Regions from separate parts of the Gordonia sp. GONU genome, predicted to be linked through region 3. Evidence: predicted binding sites of a transcription regulator. Region 3 holds the regulator's gene; each other region holds the start of a gene.
What was found. Region 3 encodes LexA, which represses DNA repair genes until DNA is damaged. Its sites were predicted from a motif close to CGAACANNTGTTCG; they were not measured.

Region 1 (5,761 bases), on a different contig from region 3:
CGCAGGTGGCCTCCAGGTCGGTGCGGAAGACGATCGCCGGTGCGGTCGCGGTCGCCGGGACGAAAGCCCAGGGGTCGCAGTCGACGTAACGCAGTCCGTGCGCGGCGAGGTCGAGGTCGTCGAGGACGGGGGAGTGCCGGATCATCAGGTGCGCCGAGGAACCGCGATCGATCCGATGACCGGGGAATCGCTCGACGGTCGACACGGCGCCGCCGGGGATCTCGTCGCGTTCGAGCACCTCGACGTCCCGTCCGGCCTGCGCAAGATACGCCGCGGCGATCAGGCCGTTGTGGCCGGCGCCGACGATCACCGCGTCGCGCCGCTCGCCGTGCCCGCTCATGCGGGTCCTGTGCCGTGCGCGATCGTTTCCGGGTGTGCCATGTCCTCTATCCTGCGGGTCGTGCTGGACCAGCCGACGGCGGTTGGAGATCCAGGGGGAGCGGACGACCCAGGAATGCGAACGGCCGCGGGTCGCCGGTGAACGTGAAATGCCGGAGCACGTCGGAGAACCCCATCCGCCGGTACAGCGACCACGCGCGGTTCTGCTCGGCCGGGATCTCCGGGGTCGACAGCAGAACGTGGCGTTCGGGCCGGTCGGCGAGTAGGCGTGCGAGCAGCAACTGGCCGATGCCGCGTCCCTGTGCGGTCGGGTGTACGTGCAGTTCGGTCAGCTCGAAGTAGTCGCGGGCGATCATCTCGATCTCCGCGGGCGAGCGCCCGGTCTGCCGCAACCCGAGCCGGAGTTGCTGATTCCACCACTGGCCGGTCGCCCCCGTGTACCCGTAGGCGATGCCCACGAGAACGTCGTCGGGACCTGTGCCGACGGGCGTTCCGACCCGACGCCGGGCGGTCGGCATCGCCTGCGCCTCGTGCGGGGGCAGCGTGGCGACCGCGCCGATCGCGCGCCAGCCCGGCCGGGCGATGTGCTCGCGCCAGAGGGCGGCACGGTGCACCTCGGTCCCACGGGGATATCCCATCGCGGTCACGTAGACGTCGAGCGCGGGCTCCAGCCACACGCGGGAGTCCTGACCACTGAGGTTCACCAGGCGGACGGTCACCGGCGGGTCGTCTTCCGGCTCGCCGTGCGGGCCCGCACCGACCCGGCCAAGCGTTCTCCGACCATCTGGCGTGACTGTCCTCTCGGTGCGGCGGACTCGGCGGAATCGGGTCGCGGGACGCGGTGTTGTAGAAGGGTGCGGGTCGCGGACCCACGCCTTGAAGAGACGCGTGCCGCTAGCTATATTGAACGTGTCGAACGGGTGTTCGATGAATGTGCCTCCGCAAGCTGTTCGCGTTCATCCCGACGACATGACGGTCCGGTGGCGGACGAGGGAAGCGTCTGCCACCGGCCACCGTCGTCCGCGAGTGAGGAGGATGCCATGCCCGGTCGGCCCACATCCCGCCGGTCCGCCCCGGTCGACCCGGTGATGGTCGGACGCGCGCGCGACCTCCTCCAGCGCGCACATCTCCTACTCGACAACGCCGACGGGGTCGAGGACGACGCCGAGCGATTCCGTCAGTTCTATCTTGCCGCGCTCCGTGCCGCCGGAGCCGCGCTCGCGATCGGTGAACCGATCGGTCCCGCTCGCCGTAAGACGTCGAACGCCTGGACCCGGATAGGTGTGGTCGCCCCTGAACTCGCGCCGCTGGCGGCGCGCTTCGCCGCGCTGTCGCCCGTGCGGATGAAGATCGAGTCGGGGATCATCCGAACGCTCGACCCCGACAGTGTCGCCGGCATGCGACTCCTCGTCCTCGACTTCCTTCGTCGGGTCGAAACCCTGGTCATCGCTTACGAGCAAGGCAAATTCGGGACAGAGGACCCCCAAATCGGGCGAACAGCGTGAGGCCGGACACACTTTCGGCGTTCCGTTGTCGTACCGGTATGTGCATCCGGCGCTGCAACAGCGAGTAATGGTGGTCGCGGCAGATTTCACCTCGTATCATGGGAGAATAAGGCGCAGACGCCTCACTGGTCGTGGTTGACCGTCGTCGGCGTCGCGGATCAGGGAGAAGGAGGGTCGGTGCCACTTTCGGAGCACGAGCAACGCATGCTCGAACAGATCGAGAGCGCTCTGTACGCGGAAGACCCCAAGTTTGCGTCCAGTGTCAAGCGTCGTCGGCTGGGCAAGTCGAGTGGCCGTCGTCGCCTACAGGCGGTGGCGATCTTCGTCGTCGGCCTCGTGATGCTCGTCGGCGGTCTCATCGTCAAGATCGACATCGGAGGATTTCCGATCGTCAGCCTCCTGGGTTTCCTGGTGATGTTCGGTGCCGGCCTCTTCGCCCTCTGGGGTGACGACCTCGGCGACTCCGCGACGTCCTCGCCACGCGGGGGAGGCAAGAAACAGTCCGGGTCATCGGGCTCCAAGCGCAAGCTGTCGGAGCGGATGGAAGAACGATTCAACCGTCGGTTCGAGCAGGAGTAGGTTTCCGCCGGCCTGACGGGCACAACTCGTAGAAGAGCCGCGCACCCCACGGGGTGCGCGGCTCTTTTGTCTGTCCTCCCCTCGGCTCTCCCCGCCGTGACCCACTCCCGGCCCCTTCCTCCAACCGGGGTTCCCCACCTTCCCCCACAGGGAGGCCCCACTTTCCCCCACCCGGGCACCCCACCTTGCCCCACCGGCGCGGAGACGCAGGTCGCACGGGTATCTGGCGCCTCATCCAACGCGTCTGTCACACGCCTGACCGACGTCCAGCGGACGCGGATCGCCGTGGACACGCAGGTAGCTCCAAATATTTTGCGTGCCTGAACTGCGAATTTGCTGATCGTGGGAGCTGGTGTGGGCCTCTGGGGTGGAAAGTGGAGGAAAGTGGGGTACTGTGGCATCACTGGGTGAGGCGATCCGGAGCGTGGAACCCAGGGGCAGGAGGTGTCGACATGTCCGTGCGATTTGTCGGCACCTACACGCCGAAATTGGACGACAAGGGGCGACTCACGTTGCCCGCCAAGTTCCGCGACGCACTGGCAGGAGGGGTAGTGGTCACCAAGGGCCAAGACCACAGCTTGTCGGTGTACCGGACCGAAGAGTTCGACGCGATCGCGGCGAGGATCGTCGAGGCGTCACGCAACGACCCTGACCTGCGTGCGTTTCAGCGGACGTTCTTCGCCGGTTCGGAAGAACAGCGACCGGACGGCCAGGGCAGGATCAGCCTGTCCTCCGACCATCGCGTCTACGCGGGACTGTCCAAGGAATGCGTGGTGTTCGGCAGCTTCGATCACCTCGAGATCTGGGATTCGGCCGCATGGGACGAGTACCAGTCGCAGCACGAGGAGAACTTCTCGGCGGCGAACTCGGCCGCGCTGAACGCGGTCTTGTAGCCGAGAGGGGACGAGGCGGAAGCGGTGCACGGGCTTCGGGTGGCACGAGGCCCCGATCCGGTCCGACCCTGGCGTACTTCCCCAACGCCAGGTGCGTGATCGGGTCGGGACCTCGCTCCATCCGGGCGCGGCACGAGGCGAGAGTCCACCGTCCGCGACACGACACTCCGACAAGTCCTTTCGCACCGAAACGCCGACTCTGCCGACCGACATGGCCGACACGCCGATGGGGGCCCTCCGTGGATGACACTGGTGACGACACTCGCCGCTCCGGCGAGTTCGGCCACATCCCGGTCATGGGCCGGCGGATCGTCGAATTGCTCACCCCGGCACTGGAATCCGAAGACCGACGCGTGTTCCTCGATGCGACGCTCGGTGCCGGCGGACACAGCGAACTCATCCTGAACACGTTCCCGAACGTGCACCTCGTCGGCATCGACCGCGACGCCTCGGCCCTGGAGATCGCTCGACGCAGACTCGAACCGCACGCGGACCGGATCTCGCTGCACCAGGCCACCTTCCACGAGATCGCCGATGTCCTCGACGAGGCCGGTGAGGAATCCATCGACGCCGCCCTGTTCGACCTCGGTGTCTCGTCGATGCAGCTCGACCAGGCCGGCCGGGGATTCGCCTACTCGGTGGACGCCCCGCTGGACATGCGGATGAACCCCGACGACCCGCTCACCGCAGCGGACGTGCTCAACACTTACAGCCACGGCGAATTGGCCCGGGTCCTTTCCGAATACGGGGAGGAGCGCTTCGCCGGCAAGATCGCCTCGGCGGTGCTGCGCGAGCGGGAGAAGGAACCGTTCACCACCAGCGCACGCCTCGTCGAGCTGCTCTACGCCACCATCCCGGCGGCGACGCGGCGCACGGGTGGTCACCCGGCGAAGCGGACCTTCCAGGCGTTGCGCATCGAGGTCAACCACGAGCTCGACGTCCTCCGCGAGGCGTTGCCGACAGCACTCTCCGTGCTCACGGTCGGCGGACGCGTCGCGGTGATGAGCTACCAGTCGCTCGAGGACCGAATCGTCAAGCGGGAGTTCGCGGCTCGCACGACCTCGACCTCGCCGCCCGGTCTGCCCGTCGAGTTGCCGGGAACCGCCGCGGAGTTCCGCCTCCTGACCCGCGGCGCCGAGCGTCCCGACGAGGAAGAACTGACCACCAATCCGCGATCGGCACCGGTGCGAGTCCGGGCGGTCGAAAGAGTCGAGAAGAAGGGCTGATCATGACGATCCTGCACGAGGCCCCCAATCGTCCCGGCTCCGGACGTTCCGGCGGCAGGCGTTCCGACACCGGACGTTCCGAGGAGGAACGCGACACCCGGCGGTCGCGGAGGGCGCGCATCGAATCCGAGCGGGCGACGCGCTCGCGGGCGGCCCAGCGTGCGCTGGATCGCCGTCACAAGCGCATGGCGGCCGGTACGAGCGCACCCCGCGCGGTCCGTGGTGGTCTGTCGATGTCCGGCGTCTCGTTCCGGGAACGGTTGCAGCACACGCCTTTCGTGGTCCCGGTGATCGCGTTGCTCGTCCTGGGTCTCGGTCTGAGCCTGTGGCTGTCCACCAAGTCGGCCCAGGACTCCTACAAGCTCGGCATCGAGCGGACGGAGAACCAGTCGCTCATCGATCAGCGGGATGCGCTGAAGCGAAGCTACGAATCCGGCAACTCTGCTCCCGAACTGTCCCGGGAGGCAACGCGTCTCGGCATGATCCCGGCGGACAATCCGGCGCGGATGATCGTCGACGACCCGCGACGGCCCCGTATCGTCGGGAAGCCGGCACCGGCATCGGGGAAGCCGATGGCCGATCTCAACCCCGAGCCGAAGCCCGACCCCACCGAGACCATCGATCCGCGCAAGGTGGACGACTCGATCGGGCTCGGCGGTGGTGCCGCCGGCACACCCAACCCGCCTGCGCAGCAGAGTCCGACGCAACCGAGCCCGACGCAACCGAGCCCGACGCAACCCGATCCGGATCCGGCCCAACCGAATCCATCGGCGACACCTGGTCAGGGAGAGGGTCCGTCGACGTCGACCGATCCGGGGACAACACCTCAGCCGTCGCCCTCGACACCGGTCCCGGCACCGAATGTCGTGCCCCGTACGTGAGGTGCTCGCCGGCCGTGGGGGCCGTCACAGTGCTCCCATCGATCTGCAACCCGCCGATGCCAAATCCCTGTCACGACCTTGAAGCGGTGAACAATTGACGACCATGACACGTGCGACCTTCGAGCGACTCGGCCATGGGCCGTCTCGCCCGGGACGTCGTCCGGGCCACGGGCCGTCTGGCCCGGGACCTCGTCCGGGCCATGGGCCGTCTGGCCCGGGACTTCGTCCGGGCCGGGGATCGAGCGCCGCCGGCGGCCCGCGTGGCCGCGGGCCGGGCAAGGGCGGCCCGCGCAAGGGCGGGGGGCTGCACAGCTTCGGTTTCCGGACGCGGGTGGCCG
Region 2 (5,761 bases), on a different contig from region 3:
TGGCGCGACTACATCACCGCAAGGATCTCGTCTACCGTCCGGTGTCCGACGCGCCGACCGGCACCGTCGGCCTGTTGTGGCCCGATCCGACCACCGAGTTGGCCGACGAATTCATCGGAATCGTCCGCGGTCGCAAGGCGACTTCGTCGCGGGGGCAATCCGAACCGGCGCCGAAACGATCGGCCAGGGAGAAGGCCGCCGCGAAGCGTGCCGCGCGGGAGTCCGCGGGGAAGATCCCGGGGAAGAGCGCACGGAAGAAGCCCGGGGTGCGTCCGAAGCGGCGGTGACCGACGGCACGTCAGGCGGCGCGCCACTCCCCGGTGCGCTCGGGCGAGGCCTCAGCCAGTGCGGTGATGGTGTCGTCGACGCCGAAGTCCTTGCCGTACACGGGTGTTCCCGGCTGCTGACGCCACGACTCGGCGAGCGATCCGGCGTCGACCGGGTCGAAGCCGAGTTCGTCGACGATGCCGAAGACGATCTTCTTTCCGCCCGGGTGATCTCCGGCGATCGGCAGTGCGATCCGGCCCTCGGCGCCGGCCGGGCGCCCCTTCGTGAGCAGGTGCTTCCAGTAGATCCCGTTGAAGACCTTGTAGACGGGCGCACCGATCTGCTCGGACACCCACACGCTCTCGGGGGTGCCGTTCTCGATCGCCTCGATCTTCCCGTCGCGCTGCTGCGGGTAGTAGTTGTTGGTCTCGATGACCGGTGCGCCCGATTTGCGTGCGTCGACGATGCCGGCGGCCAGGTGAGGGGTGTTCTTCTGCGGGATGGACACGATCACGAGGTCGGCGTCGTGTGCGGCTTCGGCGGCCCACACCGCCGTGGCGCCGGTCTCGGCAGCCAGTTCCGAAAGGGTCTCGGGTGAGCGAGAATTCGAAACACGTACCTCATGTCCCAGTTCGGTGAGCCGACGAGTGAGTGTTCCGCCGATGAATCCCGCTCCGATGATCCCGATGTTCACTGCTGCACCTCTTCTTCGACGATGTCGTTGACTCTGGGCGCAACAGTGGTCGCGGTCCGAGCATTCCCGGTGCGCGGGTTTCGTGCGGAGTAGGTGGTGGAATGTCATCGAGCCCAGTGGCCTGTCACGTGAGCCACCATCCGGCGTCTGTGCTGGGCACGCTCACCATTCCGTCTGGTACGACCGTATCAACTCTGAGCTCGCGTTATCTGCAGCGGCGGATCAACATCCTGGCGGACGTGCAGCAGGCACGGCTCGTGGCGACGCCTCGCGCGGCATAAAGGCATCTCCGACGCTGCCCCTCCTACGGCCACCCGCCGGACCGTCGAAGGGCGAGGGTTGAGGAGCGCGATCGACTCAGCGGGACCTGGAGACGAATGGATTGCGGACTACGACCAGTCGGTCGGTCAGCACCGCCCGCTCGACGTAGGGCTGCTCCCACGTGCGGCTGTCGTCGGAAGCATCGCGGTTGTCGCCCAGCAGGAGGTAGTGCCCGGCGGGGACGTGAAAAATGCCGCGATAGTAAGAGGGCGAGGCGTACGGCTCGTCGAGCGGCACGCCGTCGATCCGAACCGCGCCGCCGTCGATCTCCACGGTCTCCCCCGGTAGGCCGATCACGCGCTTGACGATCCGCCCGCCCGTCTCGGCATGGTCCACCACGACCAGGTCTCCCCGGTGAATCGGGGTCGATCGCCGGAGCGACCTGGTGAGTGCGAAGCGCCCGTCCGACAGGGTCGGCGCCATCGAGTGTGACCGAACCCTGGTGAGCCGGCACATCAGTGGTGCCCGGCGTGCGCGTGCCCGTGCTCGTGCTCGTGACCCTCGGCGTACTTGAAGTACCGGACGTAGGCGTCCATGTACTCGCGAGCGGCGTCCAGGTCGTCGGTGTCGAAGCCCTTGAGCGCCATGGCCCGATCGAACCGGCGCTCGAGCTCGTCCCAGCGGTCGTCGGCGACGAGTCCGCGCAGCGGCTCGATGCTGCCGAGGTCCAGCGCCTCGTCGGCTGCCGCGACCTGCGCGGTGACGCCTTCGCCGGCGGGCTTGAGACCGGTGAAGCCGGCGCCCTCGCCCGCCCGGTGAACCCTGACCAGGGTCTCGAGGAACCACCGGTCGGCCACCTCGCGGGCCTCCCCGCCGGCGGCACGGACACGCAGGACCTTGTCGAAAGCGGCCCGGATCTCGTTCTCGTCGCTGGGCTGGACCCACTTGAGCGCGATGTTGACGTTCCCGCTCTCGAGCGCCCGGCGGCCGTCGGTGGCGGCTGGGCCGTTCTCGGTGTCGCAGTGGGCGGAGGCATCGCGTGCGAACAGCGCGAGAAGCCGGTGGACCGCGGTGCTGATGCTCATGGCGGGCTCCTTTCCTTGGTTGCCTACCAGGTGCAATCACCAAACTAGACCGGTGTCCGTCCTGGCTCCATGACCTAGGTCAAGAGCCGCCGGACCGCCGCTCGAGGCCCTCGAGATCCAGCAGGTCGACCTCGGCACCACGCACATCGATCAGTCCCTCGCGCTCGAGCGCCGCGAGCCGTCGGCTGAGCGTCTCGGGGATGGTGCCGAGATAGGTGGCCACGTCTTTCTTGGACACGGGCAGCCGAACGGTCAGCGCTCCGTCGAGGCTCCGCGTCGCCGGCAGGTCAAGGAGGTAGGACGCGATGCGGGCGCTGACGTCGACGAGGGTGCGGGCGGCGAGCCGCCGCTCGGTCTCCTGTAGTCGCGTCGCCAGCGAGTGGAGCATCGCCACCCCTATGTCCGGGTAACGGTGCACGAGCTCGGTCAGCATGCTGTGGTCGAACACGCACATCGTGGAGCTCTCGAGGGCCATGTAGTCGTTCTCCGGCCGGGCACCGGTGAGAAAGCCGACCTCCCCTTCGACGTCGCCGGGCCCCAGCAGGCGCAGCGTGACCTCACGCCCGTCTTCGGCGGTGCGCCCGACTTTGACCAGGCCCTCGTGCACCACGAACAGCTTGGCGGTGTCCCGGCCCGCCCACACGAAAGTCTCGCCGCGGCCCACGCGTACAGGTCGTGCCAGCGATGCCACCTCGTCCTGCTGGTCGTGGCTCAGCCGGGAGAACAGCGGAACCCTGGCCACGCAGGATTCACCGTGGTGGTGGTGCTCGTGCGGCCGGTTCATCGAAGCTCAGTGTAGGTGCGCGTGCGAGCGGTCGTGGGAGTGTCGTGCATGGCCCGATGGCCTCCCGCCCGGCAAGAGAGGCGTCGCCTGCGCCCCTCGCAAGGGCACCTGGCTAACCCCGCCCACTACCGGCAGGTTTGTGCTGGGCCTTCGGCGACGTACCGGTCTTGAACGTCGGTATCGCCACCGACGACGATACCCCCGCAGCGGTGAAGCTCGCCGCGATGCGCTGGATCGCGCGGGCTCTCGGCGAAGACGGCAGTGGAAGTGGACGTGACGCCCAAAGGATTCGAACAGGTCTTGGAGGTTGTGCTTAGGGGCGGTTCCGGTGCTGAGAGTCGTTCACGCCGAGGCGAACCCGACGACACCGAACACCACTGGATCAACGCGGAGCTCGGTGTGATCGACTCTGAGGTGTCGGCCGAGACTTGCGAAACATCGCTCCAAGGCGGTGCTGGTGGAGCCGATGACGGGAATCGAACCCGCGTATTCAGCTTGGGAAGCTGATGTTCTGCCATTGAACTACATCGGCGTGCGAGCGCTGGGCTCGCGTCCGAAAGCCTAGCAAACCGGCGTCGGGGTCTTCGCGAGCGGCGCGAAGATTCTTTCCGAGCCGGGGTTGCGCACCGGCGCGGACGCCCGTACTATCGAACATAGTTTCGAGTAAAGCCATGATGACGGGGGTTAAATCATGGCTTTAGGCGAGCCATCTGCATCACAGCCACTTCTTCTCGACCAGTACGAGCGTCTACACGCGCTGCTGGACGAGATCAGCGAGACGGCGTCCACGGACTGTTCCGACACAGACCTGCTCAAGGTCGCGATGGAGCACGAACGCGCCGAGCGTCGCATGCTCACGTCGTTCGCCGCCCACATCATCGACATCGACGAACGCTCCGCATACCGGAAAGCCGGCAGCCAGACCGTCACCAACTTCGTCACCAGCGTGCTCAACCGCAGCGGAGAGGCCACCCGGCTACTCAACCGCGTGTGGGCGATCGGCAAGTTCCCCGACATGCAGGGCGAGGCACTCGAGCCGCGATTCCCGGAGACCGCCAAAGGTGTTGCCCAAGGCGAGATCTCGGGGCGGAACGTCGACGTCATCGTCGAGGTGATGAAGAAGGTCCCGGCCGCCGCAGACCCGGCGGACCGTGAAGCCGCCGAGGCGACGCTTGCGCATTACGCCCGCGACTACGACCCGTCCTCGCTGCGCGAACTCGGCGGGCGGATTCTCGCCCACCTCGATCCCGACGGAACCCTGACCGACGACCGCGACCGTGCCCGAATGCGCGGCATGCGCCTCGGCCCTCAGGACGCACAGCTGATGTCCAAGCTCACCGCCGACCTCGACCCCAAGACCCGGGCGATGCTCGACGTCGTACTGGCGGTGTGGGCAGCGCCGGGCATGAACAACCCCGACGACCCGGAGTCACCCGTCGGAGACCCCGGCAGTGCTGATCCCGATGCCCTCGCGGCCGCTGCCGAACGCGACAACCGGTCGACCGCGAAACGCAACCACGACGCCTTCTCGGCGTTGCTCCGGTACGCACTCGACGACGGCGCGCTCGGTCGTTCCCATCACGGACTGCCGCCGCACGTCATCGTCACGATCACCGAATCGGCGCTCCGCAACCGGGCCGGGGCTCCCGCGCGCACCGCGACGGGGGCGCTACTCCCGATCAAGGATGTCGTCGAACTCGCCGCCGAGTCGCAGCAGTACCTCGAGGTATTCCGCGACCACACCAGTGAGGTCCTCTACCTCGGACGGGCCAAGCGCCTGGCATCCCGGGCGCAGCGGATCGCCGCGGTGGGTCGCGATGGCGGCTGCACGTGTCCACGCTGCACGCGGTCGTCCTTCGACTCCGAACTGCACCACGTGGCCGAATGGACAGCCGACGACGGCCCCACCGACATCGACAACATGACCACCGCATGCGGACCGCACAACCGTGCGGTCGGCCCCGGCGACGACCAGTGGGCCACCACGATCGCCACCGATGGGGTCGACGCAGGTCGCGTCGTCTGGCACCCGCCGACGTCGCACCCGGATCAGACCCCGAAGGTCAATCACGCCAACCGCACCGACGAGGTCCTCAACCGGATGCGAGCCGATGCCCGTCGACGCCGGTCGAGTGGTCACGGGCAGGACGAGGCGTCTGGGCCGACGGACACCGGCGCAGATCCACCCTGACCATTCGATAACCTCGACACCGTGCTGCTCTCCGACCGCGACATCCGCTCCGAGATCGCTGACGGGCGCCTCGCCATCGATCCATTCGATCCTGCGCTCGTCCAGCCCTCCAGCGTCGACGTCCGGCTCGACAGTCTGTTCCGCGTGTTCAACAACACCCGGTACACCCACATCGACCCGGCCCAACGCCAAGACGAACTGACCACCCTCGTCGAACCGACCGAGGGTGAGCCCTTCGTGCTGCACCCGGGTGAGTTCGTGCTGGGCTCCACCCTCGAGGTGTGCAGCCTGCCCGACGACCTCGCCGGACGCCTCGAAGGAAAGTCCTCGCTCGGGCGGCTCGGCCTCCTGACCCACTCGACCGCCGGCTTCATCGACCCCGGCTTTTCCGGACACATCACCCTGGAACTCTCCAATGTGGCCAACCTGCCGATCACGCTGTGGCCTGGCATGAAGATCGGCCAGCTGTGCCTCATCCG
Region 3 (5,761 bases):
ACGCACGCACAGCGAGCCGCACTGGTCGTCGAAACGTGGCGCCGCGATGGCGTACGAGCGGGTCACCCTCTACGGCGTCACCCTCGTCGCCCGTCGCCGCGTCGACTACGGTCCCATCGACCCGGTCGTCTCGCGCGAGCTGTTCATCCGCCATGCCCTCGTCGAGGGAGACTGGCGTACCCAGCACCCGTTCTTCGAACGCAACCGCGCCCTCCTCGAGGCCGCCGCCGACGTCGAGAACCGTAGGCGCGAACGCGGACTCGTGATCACCGAGGATCAGCTCTTCGAGTTCTACGACAACCGGGTCGGCGCCGAGGTCACCTCCGCACGTCACTTCGACACGTGGTGGAAGAAGGCACGGCGCAGCGATCCTGCCCTTCTGGACCTCAAGCCCGAGGATGTCACGGCAACCGCCGAGGCCGCACCGACCGACTATCCGGGTGCGTGGCAGCAGGGCGACACCCGACTCGAGCTCCGCTACCGGTTCGAACCCGGCGCACCCGATGACGGTGTCACCGTGATCATCCCGCGCGCACTGCTGCCCCACGTCCGGTCGGCGGGCTTCGACTGGTCCGTGCCCGGGATGCGGTCGGAACTGGCCACCGCACTGGTGAAATCGCTGCCCAAGAGGTTGCGCAAGTCGATGTCCCCCGCCCAGCGGTTCGCCGACCTGGCGCTGGCCCGTCTCACGCCTCGCAGCGAACCGCTCGCGGTCGGGCTCGCCCGCGAACTCACCACGATCACCCAGATGACGGTCACCGCCGCCGATTTCGACCTCGACCGGATTCCCCTCCATCTGCGGATGCATTTCGCGGTCGCCGACGACGACGGACGGATCACCGCGCGTGCCGACTCGATCGACGAGCTTCAGCGTGCGACGACGCCCGCGGCGTCGAAGACGGTGAAACGCACGCTGTATCGCAGCTGGACCGACGACGGCATCGGCACTCTCGCCGCGCAGCGGACCGTCGACATCGCCGGTCAGCGCCTCACCAGGTACCCGACCGTCGACGCGATCACCGACGACGCCGGACGTACACGCGGGGTGGTCGTGATCGACGCGGTGTCGGAGCAGGCCCGAGATCGCCTGGCGGAGAGGGGGATCGTCGCGCTCCTCGACCTGGCGATCCCGCCACTGCACCGGCGCGTGGCGAGTTCGCTCGGCGCCGCCGGCCGGCTGGCGTTGAGCCAGAGTCCCTATGCGGATCTCGATACATTGCTGGCCGACTGCACACGCCGGGCGATCCGCGACGTCGTCGCCGGCCTTCACGCCGGGACCGCGTCCGCCGTGCGTTCACCCGAGGCGTTCCGCACCCTGACGGAGAAGATCCGTCCACGGATCACCGAGTCGGCTCCGGAGTATTTCTCTCTCGCGGTGGAGTCGCTCGGCTCGGTGGCGCCGGTACGCGCCGCGATCGACCGTCATGCGGGTTCGCTCGCCGCCGACGACGTCGCCGAACAACTCGACAACCTCGTCTTCGACGGATTCGTGGCCGCCACTCCGCGACATCATCTGGAGAACGTGCCGCGCTACCTCGCGGCCGCCGAGGCACGGTTGACGGCACTCCCGGCTTCCGCCGCGCGAGATCAGGCCGGAGTCGCCGTGATCGACCGCGTGACCGAACGGTGGGCGCAGCGGCTGGCCCAGGTACCCGAACACCGGAAAGCGCACGTCAACGACGAGGCGCAGTGGCTCGTCGAGGAGCTGCGGGTCGGATTGTTCGCCGAACGGCTGGGCACCGCGTTCCCGGTGTCGGAGAAGCGGGTCCTACGAACTCTTGACCGACTCGGCTGAAGCGGCCCGGAGGTCGTCGATCTCGCGCTGGAAGTCCTCGAGGGAGTCGAAGGACCGGTACACCGACGCGAAGCGCAGGTAGGCGACCTCGTCGAGGTCCCGCAGCGGCTTCAGGATCGCGAGTCCCACCTCATTGCTGGGGATCTCGGCCGAACCACTGGCGCGGACGGTGTCCTCGACCTGCTGGGCGAGCTGGGCGAGAGCGTCCTCGGCGACGTGGCGCCCCTGGCATGCGCGCCGGACACCTCGCATCACCTTCTCGCGACTGAACGGTTCGGTGACGCCGTTGCGTTTCACCACCGAGAGGACCGCACTCTCCACGGTCGAGAAGCGTCGCCCACACTCCACGCAGGAGCGGCGGCGCCGGATGGCCTGCCCCTCATCAGCGACACGCGAGTCGATGACCTTGGTGTCGTCGTTCTTGCAGAAGGGGCAGCGCATCGTATCCTCACGCAGGTCACGGGACGCTCTGATGCAGCCGCGCCGCATGCCGGGCCGGTGCTCGGCTGGTCCCTGTGGCATCGAGGATACCGCCCGGCCTCAGTGGTACCGGGGGGTGAGGAGCGGCTGGCCGACGCGCAGCCCGCTCGACGCGAGGTCATTCAGCTGGATGATCTCGTCGACGACGGCCTCACGCGGCATCTCGGGGGCGACCCGCGAGGCGATCGTGCTCAGCGAGTCACCCGACCGAACGTGCACGACCTCGGTGCCGACCGCGGCAGGCGTGACCGACGCGGCGTAGTTCTGGCCGACGACCGCGATGACCCACACGGCCAGGGCGAGCGCGACGCCGGCGAGGACAGCGGTCGCCGTGCGGCGACGCCGGCGGATGACGGCCGCGGGAGCCGCCTCGGCGGGACGCCACGCCGGGACCACCGGTCCACGACCGCGCATACCCACCGGCGACGCGCACTGGGTGGACGCGACGCGGCGGACCCGGACCGCCGATTCCGGCACCGGACGGTTGTCGACGGGCCGCCGGGCGTCTCCCCGACGTGTCGGGCGCGGACGCTCCAGGACGTCGCCGCGGACGGGACCGCCGTGCCGGGCGGGGTCGTGCCGGGCGGGGTCGAGGTGGACGGGGTCGATGAGAGTGGCGGTGCGCATGGTGCCCTCCGTGTATCCGGTCGAACGGTGTTCGTGAGTGGGACCGCGTCGTCCCGGTCGAACTGTTCGAATGTCGATCATCCGTTCGATGAACTGATGTTCGATTTGTAGCACGGCACTCCGACAATTGTCTCGCGACACGTCGAACAAATGTTTGATGCGGTCGGCGTTCTCGGCTAGGCTCGTCGAAAGACAAGCGATCTACCAGCACGTTCGGAATCGAGAGGAACCCGATCATGAGCGATGACGGCGGTAAGCGCACCGGAGCGCGGGGCGCCGACGAGCCCGTCACCCCGGCGGACATGGCGGCTGCCGAGGCGTCGCTGACGCCGCGGCAGCGCGGAGTTCTCGAGGTGATCCGCAAATCCGTGCGAGAACGCGGTTACCCGCCGAGCATCCGCGAGATCGGTGACGAGGTGGGTCTCACCTCGACCTCCTCGGTCGCCCATCAGCTGCGGACGCTCGAACGCAAGGGCCTTCTCAAACGTGATGCCAACCGTCCGCGGGCGGTGAACATCGCGCCGAGCGAACCCCCGACGCCGACCTCGCCGACCGGCGGAGCACTGCCCGAACCCACTTTCGTACCGGTGCTCGGCCGGATCGCCGCAGGCGGACCGATCCTCGCCGAGGAAGCCGTCGAGGACGTGTTCCCACTCCCCCGGGAGCTCGTCGGCGAGGGATCGCTGTTCCTGCTGAAGGTCGTCGGCGAGTCGATGATCGACGCCGCGATCTGCGACGGCGACTGGGTCGTCGTCCGCCAGCAGAACGTGGCCGACAACGGCGACATCGTGGCCGCGATGATCGACGGCGAGGCCACGGTCAAGACCTTCAAACGCCAGAAGGGTCATGTCTGGCTGATGCCGCACAACGAGTTGTTCGACCCGATCCCGGGCGACGAGGCCGTCATCCTCGGCAAGGTCGTCACCGTAATGAGGCGAGTCTGACCTCGTCACTGTCGAGTACCGCGGCGACCGCCGCGCGAGCTGCAGCCGGATCGGTGGCGGCCAGCGCGGCCGCCGCCGCGTTTTCGCAGGTTGCCAGGGTGACCGCGCCGAGCCGGGCGCCGACCGCGGGCGCCGCGACGGGAGCGCTCGACAACGAGGTCACCCCGAGTCCGACCAGCACGCAGGCGAGATGCGGATCGGCCGCGGCCTCTCCGCAGACGCCCACCGGTTTGCCCTGATCACGTCCGGCCCGGGCGACCGTTGCGACGAGATGCAGCACGGCCGGCTGCCACGGATCGGTCAGCGATGCGAGCTCGGCGGACATTCGGTCAGCGGCCATCGTGTACTGCGTGAGGTCATTGGTGCCGATCGAGACGAAGTCCACCTCGGCCAGGATCGCCGGGGCCAGGATCGCCGCGGCGGGAACCTCGATCATCACACCGGCGACGAGTCCACGCTCGCGCACCTGCGCGGCGAATGTCGCCGCCTCGGCGGGTGAGGCGATCATCGGGGCCATGACCCACGGCTGCGCGTCGGCCTCCAGCGCCGCCCGGGCGATCGCGTCGAGCTGGCGCGCGCGGATCTCGGGGTGCGCCAAGGCGATTCGATCGCCGCGCACACCGAGTGCCGGGTTGGCCTCGTCGGGATGGGTCACGAAGCGCAGCGGCTTGTCCGAGCCGGCGTCGAGGGTGCGGATGACCACCTTGCGGCCGTCGAAAGCGTCCAGCACCTCGCGATAGATGCCCGCCTGCTCGTCGACCGAAGGCTCCTCGGCGCGCTCGAGGAAGGCCAATTCGGTACGGAACAGTCCGACACCCTCCACCGGGTGATCGGTTGCTGCGCGGGCCGACGACCCGTCGGCGACGTTGGCCAGGATCGCCACCTCCACCCCGTCGCCGGTGCGACCCGGACCCGACCATCCGGCGACGCGAGCGGCGTGACGCCGATACTCCTCGACTCGGGCTCGCGCGGCGGTGTCATCGGGGTCGACGGCGATCTCACCCGTGGTGCCGTCGACGAGGATCGCCGTACCCGCATCGATCCCGACGAGTCCGGACACCGCGACGACGCACGGGATGCCGAGCTGACGGGCGATGATCGCGGTGTGGCTGGTGGGCCCACCCAGTCGCGTCACGAGGGCAATCGTGGTGGTGGGGTCGAGGCCGGCCGTGTCGGCGGGTGCGAGGTCGTCGGCCAGCAGGATCGAGGGCACCTCCGGCGTGGACAACCCGGGTTCGGGCAGTCCCAGGAGCTCGGCGAGCACGCGGTCGCGGACGTCGTTGAGGTCCGTGACCCGCTCGGCCATCAGGCCGCCCAGCTTGGTGAACACCGCGGCGAACTGTTCGGTGGCGGCAACGGCGGCCGACGGTGCCGGCGTACCCCTGGCGATCAGGGCCGACGCCGCACCGATCCAGCCGCGGTCTTCCGCGAGTCCGGCGGTGGCGGCGAGTACTTCCGCGGCGACGCCGGTGTTCTGCGACGCGCGCTCACGGAGTCGCGCGGCGACGACGCCTGCCGCCGCAGTGAATCGTGCGACCTCCTCCGGGCGCTGGTCCTCGGAGATCTCGACACCGGCGCCGAGCGCCTCCGCACTGTGGTCGGGACGGCGTCCCGGCCACAGTGCGGGTCCATGAGCCACACCACCGACGACCGGCGTCCCCGTCAGAATCTGCGTCATGTGACCACGGTTACAAATTTGGCTTGACTTGTCAACATAAAAAGGCGTAAACACAGTTACTACAACATTCAAAGCCACATATTCCCACATTTCGCGGTGGCCGAGTGAGCAGGAACGATCAGAACGGAGCCGGTGTGTACGCCGAGGAGAGACAGCAGGCCATCGCCGAGGAGGTTCGCGTCGCAGGGCGCGCCTCGGTCGCCGAGCTCGCCGCGAAGTTCGACGTGACCAGCGAGA
Region 4 (5,761 bases), on a different contig from region 3:
TCAAGAACTACCTGTATCTCGCCGAACAGGCGGGAGCGACGATCATTCCGCTGACCACCGTCGACACCGTCCGCCCGCGTTCCGAAGGCGGATACACGGTCGGGGCGCATCGGACGGGGCGACGCCGGTCGCGTCGTGGTCGCCGGTCGTTCACCGCCGACCACGTCGTGTTCGCCGCCGGCACCTACGGCACCAACAAGCTTCTGCTGGACATGCAGCAGAGCGGAACCCTTCCCGGGCTGTCGTCGCGTCTGGGCAAGGTGGTCCGCACCAACTCCGAGGCCGTCCTGGCCGCGACCGCCACCGACCTGAAGGTCGACTACACCGAGGGTGTGGCGATCACGTCGTCGTTCCACCCGAACGAACACACGCACATCGAGCCGGTGCGTTATGGCAAGGGCAGCAACCTGATCGGATTGTTGCAGGCGATGCTCATCGACGGCGACAGTCGTCTGCCGCGTCCGCTCGCGGCCCTGGTCGAGATGATCCGCCATCCGCTCGTGACGCTCCGCGGCCTGTCGGTTCGACGCTGGTCGGAACGCACGATCATCGCGCTGGTGATGCAGACCGCCGACAACTCGCTCGAATTGTTCGCCCGCCGAGGCCGTTTCGGTCCGATGCTGCGCAGCAAGCAGGGTGCCGGCGATCCCCCGCCGACCTGGATCCCCGTGGGCCACGAGGCGGTCCGCAAGATGGCCGACGAGATCGACGGCGACGCGGGCGGTTCCATCGTCGACTGGCTGAACATCCCGATGACCGCGCATTTCCTGGGCGGTTGCTCGATCGGACGGTCCGCCGCCGACGGCGTCGTCGACCCCTACCATCGTGTGTTCAACCACCCGGGGCTGCACATCGTCGACGGTTCGACGGTGTCGGCGAACCTGGGCGTGAATCCGTCGCTGACGATCACCGCGCAGGCCGAACGCGCACTCGCCATGTGGCCCAACGCCGGTGAGGCCGATCCACGGCCGGAGCTCGGCGCGTCGTATGAGCCGGTCGCCCCGGTGCCGCCGGTCCGTCCCACGGTCCCCGAGTACGCACCCGCCGCCCTGCGATTGCCGATCACGCCGATCTCGAACGCCGGCTGAACTCGCGACCCTGCTCGTTGAGCCGGTAGCGAGCGCCAGCGAGCCACCGCGTCGAAACGAGCCACCGCCCGACAACCGCTCGACGCCAACCACGCTCGTTGAGCCGGTAGCGAGCGCCAGCGAGCCACTGCCCCCGCTCGTTGAGCCGGTAGCGAGCGCCAGCGAGCCACCGCGTCGAAACGAGCCACCGCCCGACAACCGCTCGACGCCCAGGACTGGCTCGCTCACCACACCCCGGGTGGCCGCAGCTGGATGCTGATCCGGGCGCCGACGCCGCGCACCTTGGGCACCGCGTGTTCCCAGGTGCGCTGACAGCTGCCGCCCATGACCAGCAGGTCGCCCGACGACAGGGTGAACTTCAGCGACTTGCCACCGCCTCGCGGGCGCAGCATCAGTGGCCGCGGGGCTCCCAGGGAGACGATGGCGACCATCGTGTCGTGGGTGGACGCCCGGCCGATGCGATCACCGTGCCAGGCGACCGAGTCGTTGCCGTCGCGGTAAAGGCTGATGCCGGCGGTCGCGAACCCCTCGGGCAGCTCGTCCCGGTAGTGGCGGCTCAAGGCCGCACGCATGTCGGTGATCAACCCGTCCGGGAACGGATCGTCCTTCTGGTAGATCGAGACCAGCCGCGGGACGTCGACGACGCGGTCGTACATCTGACGCCGTTCGGCCCGCCAGGGGACGTTCTCGCGGAGGCGGTCGAAGAGTTCGTCCGGCCCGCCGATCCACCCCGGGCACAGGTCCACCCACGCACCGTCGGTGAGCGGACGCCGCGTCATCGAAGTCGACAGGTCGCCGAGCGCCGGTTCTGCGGCGACCTCGGCGAACAACGAGCCCTGGATGCCGATGGACATGTCGCCACCATACACCCGCATCGAACGCGCGTTCGATAATTGGGGTTCAATCGCTGCCCCGATGTCGGCCGGCTGACGGCTGCCCACTGCCGGCTGAGCCGGTACCGAGCGAAGCGAGGCACCGCGTCGAAGCCCCCGCACCGCCACCCCCACTGCCGGCTGAGCCGGGACCCCCACCGCCGGCTGAGCCGGTACCGAGCGAAGCGAGGCACCGCGTCGAAGCCCTCGCACCGCCACCCTCATGGGTCGATCATGAGCCTCAGCTGCCCACCCTTCATCGCGAGGCCGGGCAGCAATTCCATTCTCCCTTCGACGAGCGCGCGACGCTTTGCACGCGACCAACCGTGCAAGCGGCGTTCGGCCGCATGCGCCTCACCGATATGCGGGAACTCTCTTTGATAGACGAGACGAACAGGAAGCCGTGAGCGCGTGTACCTCGAACCTTTCCCACTCATGTGCTGGTTGACGCGGTGCTCGACGTTGCGCGTGCTGCCGACATACAGACTGCCATCGGCGCACTCGAGGATGTAGACGAAGCCGGACATGGATCGACTGTGGACGATGGCGAGGCCTGCGGCACTGTCGTATCCACAGGTAGTAGCTCGATCCCCAGCGGGTTCGACGTCGGCTTGCAGGTGGCTTCGACGCGGTGCCTCGCTGCGCGAGGAACCGGCTCAGCCAGCAGTGGGGGCGCCTCGGCTGCGCGAGAAACCGGCTCATCCAGCAGTAGGGCGCCTCGCTTGCGGGGTGGCTTCGACGCGGTGCCTCGCTGCGCTCGGTACCGGCTCAGCCAGCAGTGGGGGCGCCTCGGCTGCGCGAGGAACCGGCTCAGCCAGCAGTAGGAACCGGCACGGCACCGGGCTACTCCCCGCCGAGGTGCCCGCTCAACCGGCCGTGCCGTTCGGCGCTGGCGTCGTTGAGCCCGACGATCGTGACGTCCTTGCCCTTGGCCTCGTACTTGGTGGTGATCGCGTCGAGGGTCGCCACCGACGACGCGTCCCAGACGTGCGAGTCGCTGAGGTCGATGACGATGTGGGACTCGTCGGCGGTGTAATCGAACTGGTAGACGAGGTCGTTGCTCGAGGCGAAGAACAGTTCGCCCCGGACCTTGTACACGCGCGTGTCGGCGTCGGGTCCGGCGACCTCGACCACCTCCGTCATATGCGCGACGCGACGGGCGAACAGCACCGACGCGGTCAGCACGCCGACGACGACGCCGTACGCCAGATTCGACGTCGCGACCGTCACCGCGACCGTCGCCAGCATCACGACGGTTTCCGACTTCGGCATGCGGCGCAACGTCTTCGGGTTGATGCTGTGCCAGTCGAAGGTGCCGACCGACACCATGATCATCACGGCGACGAGCGCGGCCATCGGGATCTTGGCGACCACATCACCCAGTCCCACAACGAGTATCAGCAGGAAAACGCCGGCCAGGAACGTCGAGATCCGGGTGCGTGCACGGGATTCCTTGACGTTGATCATCGTCTGGCCGATCATCGCGCAACCGCCCATGCCACCGAAGAGGGCGGTCACCGTATTGGCGACTCCCTGCCCGACGGCTTCGCGGGACTTGTTGGAGTGGGTGTCGGTGATGTCGTCGACGAGTTTCGCGGTCATCAGCGACTCGAGGAGACCGACGACGGCCATCGCCAGACCGTACGGCGCGATGACGGTGAAGGTCTCCCAGGTGAACGGCACGTCGGGCACCAGCAGCGTCGGCAGGCTGTCCGGGAGTTCGCCCTCGTCACCGACATTCGGCACGTTCAGGCTCGCGATCAGGGCCACCGCGGTCAGCAGCACGATGGCGACCAGCGGCGCGGGCACCACCGTCGTCAGGCGCGGGAACAGGACGATGATCGCGATACCGGCGGCCACCATCGGGTACACCAGCCACGGCACGCCCAGCAGATGCGGCACCTGCGCGGAGAAGATGAGGATGGCCAGCGCGTTGACGAAGCCGACCATCACACTGCGCGGGATGAATCGCATCAGCTTGGCGACCCCGAGCGCACCCAGCAGGACCTGGAAGATGCCACCGAGCAGCACCGCGGCGATCAGGTACTGCAGGCCGTGACTCTCCACGAGCGGTGCGACGACCAGCGCGACCGCACCGGTCGCGGCCGAGATCATCGCGGGTCGTCCGCCGACGATCGCGATGGTCACCGCCATCGTGAACGACGCGAACAGGCCGACCCGCGGGTCGACGCCGGCGATGATCGAGAACGAGATCGCCTCGGGGATCAGGGCCAGCGCGACGACGAGTCCGGCGAGGACCTCGGTGCGCAGCCGACTCGGTGAGCGCAGCGTCAGCAGGACGGACTGGTGGTCGGCCGGCGAGATGGTGGCTGATGACATCGTGTCGGGGGCGGTCTGCGCGGACTTCCGCACCGCGGACTCCTCTGTATCGGGGTGGTGAACCCGCGGAACTCTACTCGTCCGCGACCCGACACTCACATCGTCGGACGGTCCGCCCCTCCGCCGCCGCATCGCTCGCCGCGCGATTGGCCTGTTGCCCTACAGAGAACACCCGCGCCACGGGGTGTGAAGTGGAACACAGCACAGTTGCGGCGACGATGCTTAAATCGATTCGTTATAAATCACGAGGGGGAAACTCGATGAAACGCTCCGGTGTCGCCGGTTTGTTGGTTGCTGCCGCCATGCTGATCCCGATCGCTCCGGCGACGGCCAACCCGGTCGACGACCTGTTCGGCAGCGCCAGCGGCAGCCTGGACTCCGGAAGCGCCGCGCTGGGGTCGTCGGGCGACAAGGTCACCCACTACGGCAAGCTCGGCCGCGCGGGCGCGCCGAACGGCGTGAAGTCGATCAACGTCTGGGCCTACAACCCGAAGGGCGCCAAGGAGACGACGCCGGGCACCTTCGCGAAGAACTCGCGCCTCGGCGTGCGCTGGAACTCGATCATCGACTCCGGTCCCATCGTCGACGGCAACGAGTGCCGCATGGAGGTCCGCCTCGCCGGACCGAAGGTGCCCAAGGAAGCGGCGCTGTACAAGACGCAGGACTGCACCGCGGTGAAGTCCTACTTCTTCAAGGGCGGCGGCAACTTCACGATCCGCGTCACCGACCTGATCTCGGGCGCATCGAACAGCATCGCGTTCTCGGTCGAGTGATTCACCGCCGGTCGGCGAGACACAGCAGAGTGCGGGGTGCGTGCTGGAAACCAGCACGCACCCCGCACTGTGTGTGAGGGGCTGCGGCAGTCACCCCGCCGCGACGTCGAACTTCTCCCCGGTGAGACGTTCGGATTCGGCCCAGAGCCGCGCGCGGAACGACTCGTCGTCGGCGACCTTCTTGTACTTGTTCCGGCCGGGTGCGCCGTGGAGGCCGAAGAATTTGGTCGGCCCGAAGTAGGTGCCGGATTCGAGTCCCGACATGGTGGCGGCGTACAGCTGCGGCAACGCCCCGTCGGCGGCGGACTGCGCGATGGGCAGCTTGTTGCCCAGCTTCATCACCACGTCGGTGATGTTCTCGCTGCGGCCCTGCAATTCCGTTGCGGCATAACCGGGGTGGGCGATGAACGACTGCTTCGACGAGCCGGCGTCCTTGAGTCGCTTGGCGAGCTCGAGCCCGAACATGAGATTGGCCAGTTTGGAGTCGCCGTAGGCCTGCCAGCGGCGGTAGCGGCGCTGCTCCCAGTTCAGGTCGTCGAGTTGGATCTTCCCGATCTGGTGCACGCCCGACGACACGGTGACGACGCGGTCGGTGATCTTCGGTAGCAGCAGCGCGGTGAGCGCGAAGTGACCGAGGTGGTTGGTGCCGATCTGCATCTCGAAACCGTCGGCGGTGCGCCGCAGCGGT

Region 1: the regulator LexA is predicted to act here: its motif matches at 1,253-1,266, upstream of NWF34_RS05495 (SAV_6107 family HEPN domain-containing protein).
Region 2: the regulator LexA is predicted to act here: its motif matches at 3,740-3,753, upstream of NWF34_RS17425 (DUF222 domain-containing protein).
Region 4: the regulator LexA is predicted to act here: its motif matches at 1,964-1,977, upstream of NWF34_RS22660 (alpha-ketoglutarate-dependent dioxygenase AlkB).

What each region holds. Positions count from the first base shown of each region.
Region 1 is NZ_JANRHB010000004.1:72,162-77,922, reverse strand. It holds gene NWF34_RS05505 (NAD(P)/FAD-dependent oxidoreductase) at 1-340, opposite strand, end outside; gene NWF34_RS05500 (GNAT family N-acetyltransferase) at 387-1,058, opposite strand; gene NWF34_RS05495 (SAV_6107 family HEPN domain-containing protein) at 1,380-1,844, shown strand; gene NWF34_RS05490 (DUF3040 domain-containing protein) at 2,022-2,423, shown strand; gene mraZ (division/cell wall cluster transcriptional repressor MraZ) at 2,876-3,316, shown strand; gene rsmH (16S rRNA (cytosine(1402)-N(4))-methyltransferase RsmH) at 3,556-4,542, shown strand; gene NWF34_RS05475 (hypothetical protein) at 4,545-5,423, shown strand; gene NWF34_RS05470 (penicillin-binding protein 2) at 5,527-5,761, shown strand, end outside.
Region 2 is NZ_JANRHB010000021.1:43,916-49,676, reverse strand. It holds gene NWF34_RS17455 (LysR substrate-binding domain-containing protein) at 1-287, shown strand, start outside; gene NWF34_RS17450 (NADPH-dependent F420 reductase) at 299-1,069, opposite strand; gene lepB (signal peptidase I) at 1,319-1,738, opposite strand; gene NWF34_RS17440 (DUF6448 family protein) at 1,738-2,307, opposite strand; gene NWF34_RS17435 (Crp/Fnr family transcriptional regulator) at 2,387-3,091, opposite strand; tRNA gene NWF34_RS17430 (tRNA-Gly) at 3,550-3,623, opposite strand; gene NWF34_RS17425 (DUF222 domain-containing protein) at 3,783-5,282, shown strand; gene dcd (dCTP deaminase) at 5,304-5,761, shown strand, end outside.
Region 3 is NZ_JANRHB010000001.1:209,919-215,679, forward strand. It holds gene hrpA (ATP-dependent RNA helicase HrpA) at 1-1,795, shown strand, start outside; gene nrdR (transcriptional regulator NrdR) at 1,769-2,236, opposite strand; gene NWF34_RS00950 (LysM peptidoglycan-binding domain-containing protein) at 2,336-2,902, opposite strand; gene lexA (transcriptional repressor LexA) at 3,139-3,846, shown strand; gene NWF34_RS00960 (phosphoenolpyruvate--protein phosphotransferase) at 3,824-5,524, opposite strand; gene NWF34_RS00965 (DeoR/GlpR family DNA-binding transcription regulator) at 5,659-5,761, shown strand, end outside.
Region 4 is NZ_JANRHB010000040.1:20,254-26,014, reverse strand. It holds gene NWF34_RS22665 (GMC family oxidoreductase N-terminal domain-containing protein) at 1-1,088, shown strand, start outside; gene NWF34_RS22660 (alpha-ketoglutarate-dependent dioxygenase AlkB) at 1,313-1,942, opposite strand; gene NWF34_RS22655 (GIY-YIG nuclease family protein) at 2,182-2,487, opposite strand; gene NWF34_RS22650 (SulP family inorganic anion transporter) at 2,804-4,300, opposite strand; gene NWF34_RS22645 (hypothetical protein) at 4,561-5,073, shown strand; gene NWF34_RS22640 (oxidoreductase) at 5,164-5,761, opposite strand, start outside.